3 regions of the Serratia sp. L9 genome follow, and region 2 is predicted to be linked to each of the others. Evidence: predicted binding sites of a transcription regulator. Region 2 holds the regulator's gene; each other region holds the start of a gene.
The links. Region 2 encodes PhoB, which activates phosphate uptake and scavenging genes when phosphate is short. Its sites were predicted from a motif close to CTGTCATAAAACTGNCNNAT; they were not measured.
Positions count from the first base shown of each region.

Region 1 (3,283 bases), 1.3 Mb from region 2:
TCACATCCCCCAGCGGGGTCTGGAAATATTGAGCGAACAACGGGGCAAACACGAACAGGCCCCACATGCCGTAAACGATACTTGGGATCGCAGCCAACAGTTCGATGGCAATGCCCAGCGGGCGTTTGAGCCAGTTGGGAGCCAGTTCAGTCAGGAACAGCGCGATGCCAAAACTGACCGGAACAGCAATGATCAGCGCAATCAGTGAGGTCACTACCGTGCCGTAGATCGGGACCAGGGCACCAAATTGTTCCGCAGGCGCATCCCATTCTTTAGTCCACAGGAAAGCGAACCCGAACTTCTGCATGCTTGGCCAGGAGGCAATAATCAGCGAAACAATAATACCGCCCAGCAATAATAAGGTAATCAGCGCCGCCAGTTTTACCAGCGCGCTGAAGATGATGTCACCGTTTTTACCCGGTGCTTTAATGGTCGGCTTGTACTCAGCCATAGATTACTCTTCTGTTAAAGCTTGGAGGGCTCAGCGAACTGAGCCCTGACACATCAGGCTGAGGCGCGATATTTCGCACCCCCTGCGTTCTCTTAGAACAGTGCGTTACCGGAGCTGTCTTTGATATTGGTCTTCCAGGCAGCACGGATTTGCTCAACCACTTCAGCAGGCAACGGGGCATAATCCAGTTCGCTGGCTTGCTTGGCACCGGTCTTGTAAGCCCAGTCAAAGAACTTCAGCACTTCTGCGCCCTGCTCAGGCTTCTTCTGCTCTTTGTGTAACAGGATGAAGGTGGTAGAACTGATTGGCCAAACGTTGTCGCCTTTCTGGTTGGTCAGATCCTGAGCGAAGGTTTTGCTCCAGTCCGCACCTTTAGCGGCGGCGCTGAAGCTCTCTTCTGTTGGACTCACCGGTTTGCCATCGGCAGATACAAGTTTAGTGTAGGCCAGATTGTTCTGCTTGGCGTAAGCGTATTCCACGTAGCCGATTGAACCAGGCAGGCGCTGGACGAAGGCGGCGATGCCGTCGTTGCCTTTGCCGCCCAGGCCGGTTGGCCAGTTAACGGTAGAGCCCGCACCAATTTTCTCTTTCCACTGCGCGTTGGCTTTGGACAGATAGCTGGTGAAGACGAAAGAGGTACCTGAACCGTCAGCACGGCGTACCACAGCGATATTCTGATCCGGCAGCTTAACGCCAGGGTTCAGTTTAACGATCGCCGGGTCATTCCATTTTTTGATATTACCCAGGTAGATGTCACCCAGGGTTTGACCATCCAGAGTCAGTTCGCCGGATTTGATGCCCGGAATGTTCACGGCCAGCACCACGCCACCAATCACGGTAGGGAACTGGAACAGGCCGTCAGCAGCCAGTTTGTCATCAGACAACGGGGCGTCGGAAGCACCAAAGTCAACGGTGTTGGCAATAATCTGCTTCACACCACCAGAAGAACCGATCCCCTGGTAGTTAACTTTGTTGCCGGTTTCTTTCTGATAAGAATCTGCCCACTTGGCATAAACCGGAGCGGGGAATGTCGCACCTGCACCGGTCAGGCTAGCAGCAGCGAACGCAGACACAGAGGCCAGGGAGAAAGTCGCTGCCACAATACTGGCGACGGTGGTACGCATCAGTTTCATAATCCCTCCTAATGGGATATTTAAAAATCGACTTTGAGTCGTTTTCATCAGAGTAAGTATTGTTGCAGGAGGGAAAATAGGACAGTTTGGTGACAATAAAATGTACGAAATATGACATTTATATGACAGCGGCGAATTCTCCCCTGCGAAGCCTGGCCTAATAGCCGATACGATCGCCAAAACACCCGCTATTGAGGTTCAGAGGCAGATATGGTGTTTGGATGGAAGACAACAGACAATACCAAGATTGGAGCCATAGCAGGTAGTTAACACCTTCCAGACGCTTCGCCTCGGACAGAAAGCCAAGTAGCCCCCGTAGCGATCAAGCCTACTCGGTTGGGTTGGAAGTGGAGATCAGATTCTGATGATGTTTCTCCCCCAATCTGGACTGAGGGGAGAAACCTTAACGCAGTTATTCTACGGTAACAGACTTCGCCAGGTTGCGTGGCTGATCCACGTCGGTGCCTTTGATCAGCGCCACGTAGTAAGACAACAGTTGCAACGGCACGGTGTAGAAGATAGGTGCAACAATCTCTTCAACGTGTGGCAATGGAATGATAGTCATACCTTCGCTGCTGGTGAAACCGGCATCCTGATCGGCAAACACATACAGCTGGCCGCCACGCGCACGCACTTCTTCGATGTTGGACTTCAGTTTTTCCAACAGTTCGTTGTTTGGCGCAACCACAATCACCGGCATATCCGCATCGATCAATGCCAACGGGCCATGCTTGAGCTCACCGGCAGCATAAGCTTCCGCATGAATATAGGAAATCTCTTTGAGCTTCAGCGCCCCTTCCATGGCAATTGGGTACTGATCGCCACGGCCAAGGAACAGCGCATGGTGCTTGTCAGAGAAACCTTCCGCCAGCGCTTCAATGCTCTTATCCAGCGACAGCATCTGCTCGATACGTGCAGGTAACGCCTGCAAGCCATGCACGATGTCATGCTCAACGCTCTCCGCCATCCCTTTCAGACGGCCAAGACGAGCCACCAGCATCAACAACACGGCAAGCTGAGTAGTAAAGGCTTTGGTGGATGCCACACCAATTTCGGTACCGGCTTTGGTCATCAGCGCCAGGTCCGATTCACGCACCAGCGAAGAACCCGCCACGTTACATACGGCTAATGAACCCAGATAACCCAGTTCTTTGGACAGGCGCAGCGCCGCCAGCGTATCGGCGGTTTCGCCGGACTGAGACAAGGTGATGATCAGGCTGCCTGGGCGCACCGCAGATTTGCGGTAACGGAATTCAGAGGCGATCTCAACATCACAAGGTACACCGGCCAGAGATTCGAACCAGTAACGCGCAACCATTCCTGAGTGGTACGAAGTCCCGCAGGCGATGATTTGTACGTGCTGAACTTTTGCCAGAATGTCGTCTGCACGCGGGCCCAGCTCGGTCAGGTTAATCTGACCATGGCTGAAACGCCCTTCCAGAGTGTTTTTCAGCGCCATTGGCTGCTCGAAAATCTCTTTCTGCATGTAGTGACGGTATGCGCCCTTGTCACCAGCGTCGTATTGCACCTGAGATTCAATTTCTGGGCGGTCAATCGCATTACCCTGCTTGTCAAAAATGCTGACAGAACGGCGAGTAACTTCTACCACATCGCCTTCTTCCAGGAAGATAAAGCGGCGGGTGACCGGCAGCAAAGCCAACTGGTCGGAGGCGATAAAGTTTTCACCCACGCCACGGCC
Region 1 covers NZ_CP192591.1:1,144,627-1,147,909, forward strand. Annotated here, with positions in the region: gene pstC (phosphate ABC transporter permease PstC) at 1-451, opposite strand, end outside; gene pstS (phosphate ABC transporter substrate-binding protein PstS) at 544-1,584, opposite strand; gene glmS (glutamine--fructose-6-phosphate transaminase (isomerizing)) at 1,997-3,283, opposite strand, start outside.
Region 1: the regulator PhoB is predicted to act here: its motif matches at 1,694-1,713, upstream of pstS (phosphate ABC transporter substrate-binding protein PstS).

Region 2 (3,283 bases):
GGATAATGTTGGCTGAAATCCTGTGCCCACAGCGCCATCAGATTGGCCAACGTGTCTGAACCCACGCTGGAAAGGTTGCCAGAAAGCATTCCGTCCGGGGTAGCCTGGACAGCGCGGCAGACCAGTAACGTCAGGCAGAGCAACAATGCTTGGGTGAATCGGGTCATGGCAGGTCTACCTGTTAATTTTTCACCGCATTCTCTGATAAAGCAGCGGGAACAATCAACCGGTTAGGCAAGGTAAAGATAAAACGGGTACCGATACCAGGTTCGCTCAGGATTTCCAACCGCGAATCATGATGGCTAAGCGCATGCTTGACGATGGCCAATCCCAGCCCGCTGCCGCCGGTCTGGCGCGAACGGGCTTTATCCACACGGTAGAAACGTTCGGTAAGGCGCGGAATATGCTCGGCGGCGATCCCCGGTCCGTTATCACTCACCTGGAACTGCGCCCCCTGCGGCGTCTGCTGCCAGCTCACCTCAATGTGGGTACCTTTTGGCGTGTGGTTGACCGCGTTATACACCAGGTTGGACACTGCACTGCGCAGTTGATCCTCGTTACCAAACACCTTCAGGTTTTCATTTACCCGGAAGCTGATCTCATGGCAGCCGTTGCTGAGCGATTGCGCCTCCGGCTGCAACACCCGCAGCATCAGCGGAATATCGACCTTCTCGTTCATATCTATATTCGGCGCGGCTTCAATACGCGACAGCGTCAGTAACTGTTTTACCAACCCATCCATACGTTTGGTCTGTTCCTGCATGGTGCCCAGCGCTTTACCGCGTAACGAACCGTCCAACTCCTGGTCGCTCATCATCTCCAGATAACCCTGCAATACGGTTAACGGTGTGCGCAGCTCATGGCTGACGTTGGCAAAGAAGTTGCGCCTGGCCCCTTCCAACTGGCGCATCTGGGTGACGTCACGGGCCACCATCAGCAGTTGCCCTTCGGAGTAGGGCATAATGCGGAACTCCACAAAGTGTTCATTATTCAGTTGCAGCGTTAACGGCCGGCTGAACTCTTGCTGTTGCAGATATTGGCTGAACTCCGGGTAACGCAGCAGGTTGAGAATGTGTTGGCCGTTATCTTCCGGCCAGCGGAAACCCAGCAGATGCTGCGCCAAACCGTTACACCAGAAAATATTGCCCTCAATGGTGGTCATCACCACCGCATCCGGCAGGGATTCGGCACCGCTGCGAAAGCGCTTGATCAGCAGCGCCAATTCGCGGCGGCGGCGGCGGTTACGCTGCTGCATCTGATACAGACCGTAGAACAGAGGCTCCCAGCTCCAACGCCCAGGCGGCGGCGTCATGCTGCGATCCACCCACAGCCAGTGGGAAAGTTTGAGTTGGTTATAAAAATTCCAGGCCAGTGCAGCCAGCACCGAAATCAACAGCAACCAGGGTAGATAACCGAAAATCAGCCCCAGCAATAAGGCGGGCAAGCAAAAAAGGGCCAGCTCCAGCGCCAGCCTCTTCAAGGATAAACGTTCTAGCACGGTAACTTCTCCAGCGCAGTGCAATCAGTAGCGCGTTGAGAACCGATAGCCGGTACCGCGAACGGTTTGAACCATTTTGTCATGACCAGTGGTCTCCAGCGCCTTACGCAGCCGGCGTATATGCACATCAACAGTGCGGTCTTCCACATAAACGTTCGTGCCCCAAACATGATTAAGCAACTGCTCACGGCTGTAAACACGCTCAGGATGGGTCATAAAGAAGTGCAACAGTTTGAACTCGGTCGGCCCCATCTCCAGCGCCTGTTCATTAACCATTACCCGATGCGAGGAAGGATCCAGGCTTAGCCCCTGCATTTCAATCACTTCTTCCACCGCCATCGGCGAAATACGGCGCATCACGGCCTTGATACGAGCCACCAGTTCCTTGGGTGAGAAAGGTTTGGTGATATAATCATCCGCCCCGACTTCCAGGCCACGTACCCGATCTTCTTCTTCACCGCGAGCGGTCAGCATCATCACCGGGATATCCCGGGTCATCGCCTCACGCTTCATATGCTTGATAAACTGGATCCCGGTACCGCCAGGTAACATCCAGTCCAGTAACACCAAATCAGGGAACGGCTCAGACAGGCGCGTTACGGCACTGTCATAATCCTCGGCTTCCAACGGTTGGTAACCATTCTGCTCCAACACAAAGCACACCATCTCACGGATCGGCGCTTCGTCTTCCACCACCAGTATGCGTCTTGCCATCGTCAATCCTGCCAATGTGTAAGCTATCTGCGGTCGCCATTATGCGTCAGTTTTGTGACACTTTTATGAAAAAAGTCCCCCTAAGCATAGCGATAATTTCAGTCGCCAAAGAAAAATCATCATGCTTAGGTTAGGATAAGGCCTGTTTACGCCCTTATTACCCTGTTAGCCAGGAAGACCTATGCGCCTGATCCATACCTCTGACTGGCATTTGGGCCAGTACTTTTTCACTAAAAGCCGCGCCGCCGAACATCAGGCCTTTTTACGCTGGCTGACTGAGCAGGTGGAACAGCATCAGGTGGACGCGCTGATTGTCGCAGGCGATCTGTTTGATACCGGTTCGCCACCCAGCTATGCCCGCGAGCTGTACAACCGTTTTATCGTGGAACTGCAACGCACCGGCTGCCAATTGGTGGTGCTGGGTGGCAACCACGACTCCGTGGCTACGCTGAATGAATCGCGTGAGCTGCTTTCATGCCTGAATACTACCGTGATTGCCAACGCGCAAACCGAGCTTGAGCAGCAAATTCTGGTGTTGAACCAGCGTGATGGCCAGCCGGGTGCCGTACTTTGCGCCATCCCCTTCCTGCGTCCACGGGACTTACTTACCAGCCGCGCCGGGGATTCCGGCAGTCAGAAACAGCAGGCATTGCAAGAAGCCATCGCCGGGCATTATCACCGTCTGTATCAGGCGGCCTGTGAACACCGCGATTCGCTGGGCCTGCCACTGCCCATTGTGGCGACCGGGCATCTGACCACCGTGGGCGTGACCACTTCCGACTCGGTGCGCGATATTTATATCGGCACGCTGGATGCTTTCCCGGCACAGGCCTTCCCCCTGCCGACTACATCGCATTAGGCCATATTCATCGCGCACAGAACGTCGCCAAGTCTGAACATATCCGCTACAGCGGTTCCCCAATCCCGCTGAGTTTTGATGAACTGGGCAAGGCGAAGAGCGTGTTTATGGTCGACTTTTCCGCCGGTGCCTTGCAGCAGATCACTGCGCTGGAGATCCCCACTTTCCAACCGATGCAGTTGATCAAAGGCGACTTGCAGCAAATCGAGGCC
Region 2 covers NZ_CP192591.1:5,526,668-5,529,950, forward strand. Annotated here, with positions in the region: gene ACQ86O_RS26330 (PstS family phosphate ABC transporter substrate-binding protein) at 1-167, opposite strand, end outside; gene phoR (phosphate regulon sensor histidine kinase PhoR) at 182-1,498, opposite strand; gene phoB (phosphate response regulator transcription factor PhoB) at 1,523-2,212, opposite strand; partial or broken gene sbcD (exonuclease subunit SbcD) at 2,394-3,283, shown strand, end outside.

Region 3 (3,283 bases), 1.5 Mb from region 2:
TCTGCGCGTACTGCGCGATCCAACGGCTATCGGTATGCGCCCAATGCTTGAGCATATGGTCAAGGCAGCATTGCTGGCCAACGTTCTGTTCGCCATCGGTGTCGTACTCAGCTAACCATTGCATCAGTGGCCGGGAAGCCTCCCGACGCTGATGATTTTGCCAACAGGGCGAATAAAGGGATATACTGGTTATTCCAGCGGCAAACAGACGTAAAATCCTATGAAATACGATACTTCCGAACTTTGCGATATCTATCAGGAAGAGGTCAACGTAGTTGAGCCTCTGTTCTCCAATTTTGGCGGGCGTACTTCATTTGGCGGGCAAATCACGACGGTGAAATGCTTTGAGGATAACGGCCTGTTGTTTGAACTGCTCGAAGAAAACGGCCGTGGCCGCGTGTTATTGATTGATGGCGGCGGTTCCGTACGCCGTGCACTGATCAACGCAGAACTGGCTCGCCTGGCAACTCAGAACGAGTGGGAAGGCATTGTGGTTTACGGTGCAGTGCGCCAGGTGGACGATCTGGAAGAACTGGACATCGGCATTCAGGCGATGGCCGCCATTCCGGTGGGCGCAACCAGTGAGGGTGTGGGTGAGAGCGATATTCGCGTCAATTTTGGCGGTGTCACTTTCTTCTCTGGCGATCACCTGTATGCCGACAACACCGGCATCATCCTTTCCGAAGATCCGCTCGACATCGAGTAACTGCAGAATATGACAAAGGGCGCCTAGGCGCCCTTTTCGATCTTGGCTTACGGATCAGACTTCTTCCATTTTGCCCAGCAATGCCCGCAGGCGGTCTTGCCACACGTGCTGCTCTTCTTTCAACTGTTGGTTTTCACGCACCAGTGATTCGTGATTGCCAGCTGCACTCTGAACTTCCTGAGACAGGGAATTATTCTTCTCTTTAAGCTCTTCAATTTCCATCTGTAACAGAGTGATGGTATCGATCGCCTGCTGAACTTTTGCTTCCAGTTTTTCAAATACTTCAAATGACATTCTTCAGTCCCCTCATGGTAGCAAGGCGTACATCTATAAGTAGCGCCGCAACTTTGGTTGCGGCGGCTGCGAATATGCTCGCGCCAAGTGACAGGAAAACGCGCCTGTCTTGATAAAACGCTCCTACAATAAAAACGATTGTAAGTAGCCTGCCTCTCAGTGTCTAGCAACATACCGGCCCAAAGCGCAGTCTGTTGCAAATTTCCTGCTGCTACTATCAGCCAAAACTGAAAATCCCTGATGGACAGCTCAGTTTTTGTTAATAAAAGGAAACCAGAATACTGGTCAGATCACAGTTTTATGATGCAGAAAGAACACAGAACGACGCGAAATCGCTCAATTTTATGACGAAGGACACACATTTTGATTTCGCTATTTCTCGTTTATGTTCGTTAACGATAAATTCACATCACGCCTTCAATCGATAAGAAGGCGAAATGAAAGAAACTGTAATCCTGGGCCAAACGCGCAACATGCGCCTGGCCTGCATACCCGAGAGGGTATGAATCTATAACCGTCGTCTGCAGGACAAAAATTTTATGAGCCAAACCATCAGTCCGACCTTGAAAGGCCAGTGCATCGCAGAATTCCTCGGCACCGGTCTGTTGATCTTCTTTGGCGTAGGTTGTGTTGCAGCGCTGAAACTGGCAGGGGCCAGCTTCGGTCAGTGGGAAATCAGTGTCATCTGGGGTCTGGGCGTCGCCATGGCCATCTATCTGACAGCCGCCATCTCTGGCGCGCATCTGAACCCGGCAGTCACGCTTGCCCTGTGGTTGTTTGCCTGCTTTGATGGACGCAAAGTATTCCCTTATATCGTTGCGCAGATTGCCGGCGCCTTCTGCGCAGCAGCGCTGGTCTACGGACTCTATTACAACCTGTTCTTTGATTTTGAAGCTGCCCACCAGATGGTGCGTGGCAGCAACGAAAGCCTGGAACTGGCTGGTATTTTCTCCACCTATCCAAACGCGCATATCTCCGTCGGCCAGGCCTTTCTGGTTGAGACCGTAATCACCGCTATCCTGATGTGCCTGATCCTGGCGCTGACCGATGATGGCAACGGTATCCCACGTGGCCCATTGGCGCCGCTGTTGATCGGCATTCTGATTGCCGTCATCGGTGCCTCTATGGGGCCATTGACCGGTTTTGCGCTGAACCCGGCACGTGACTTCGGCCCGAAACTGTTCGCCTACCTGGCAGGTTGGGGCGAGGTTGCCTTCACCGGAGCTCGCGATATACCTTACTTCCTGGTTCCTATCTTCGGCCCTATCCTCGGTGCCGGTCTGGGTGCCTTTGGCTATCGCGCGCTGATTGGCCGCCACCTGCCTTGTGACGTTTGCGCTGAGGAAGAACAACCCACCGCCAAAGCAGAACAGCATAACGTGTGATTGGCACAGTTTTAACGGTTAACAACAGCAGGATTAAACTTATGACAACCGAAAAAAATATATTGTTGCTCTCGATCAGGGAACCACCAGTTCGCGTGCCGTAGTCCTCGATCATGACGCCAATATTGTTGCGGTTTCGCAACGTGAGTTCACGCAAATCTACCCGAAAGCCGGCTGGGTAGAACATGACCCGATGGAAATCTGGGCATCGCAGAGCTCTACGCTGGTGGAGGTGCTGGCCAAGGCCGATATCAATTCCGATCAGATAGCCGGTATCGGCATTACCAACCAGCGTGAAACCACCATTGTCTGGGAAAAAGAGACCGGTAAACCGATTTATAACGCTATCGTCTGGCAATGCCGCCGCACTGCCGATATCTGTGAAAAACTCAAACGTGATGGCCTGGAAGAATATATCCGTCACAACACCGGCCTGGTGGTTGACCCTTATTTTTCGGGCACCAAAGTCAAATGGATCCTCGATCACGTTGAAGGTTCCCGCGAACGCGCCAAGCGTGGCGAACTGCTGTTCGGTACCGTAGATACCTGGCTGGTGTGGAAAATGACCCAAGGGCGGGTACATGTGACCGATTACACTAACGCCTCTCGTACCATGATGTTCAACATCCACCAGTTGGATTGGGATGAGCGCATGCTGGAAGCTCTGGATATTCCACGCGCCATGCTGCCAGAAGTGCGTCCATCTTCAGAAGTGTATGGCCAGACCAACATCGGGGGTAAAGGCGGTACGCGTATTCCTATCGCCGGGATCGCCGGTGACCAGCAAGCGGCGCTGTATGGCCAACTCTGTGTCCAACCGGGCATGGCAAAAAACACCTACGGTACTGGCTGCTTCCTCTTGATGAACACCGGTAAAGAAGCGGTGCGTTCCAGCCAT
Region 3 covers NZ_CP192591.1:1,293,576-1,296,858, reverse strand. Annotated here, with positions in the region: gene ACQ86O_RS06100 (1,4-dihydroxy-2-naphthoate polyprenyltransferase) at 1-115, shown strand, start outside; gene rraA (ribonuclease E activity regulator RraA) at 221-706, shown strand; gene zapB (septal ring assembly protein ZapB) at 761-1,000, opposite strand; gene ACQ86O_RS06085 (MIP/aquaporin family protein) at 1,540-2,385, shown strand; gene glpK (glycerol kinase GlpK) at 2,447-3,283, shown strand, end outside.
Region 3: the regulator PhoB is predicted to act here: its motif matches at 1,288-1,307, upstream of ACQ86O_RS06085 (MIP/aquaporin family protein).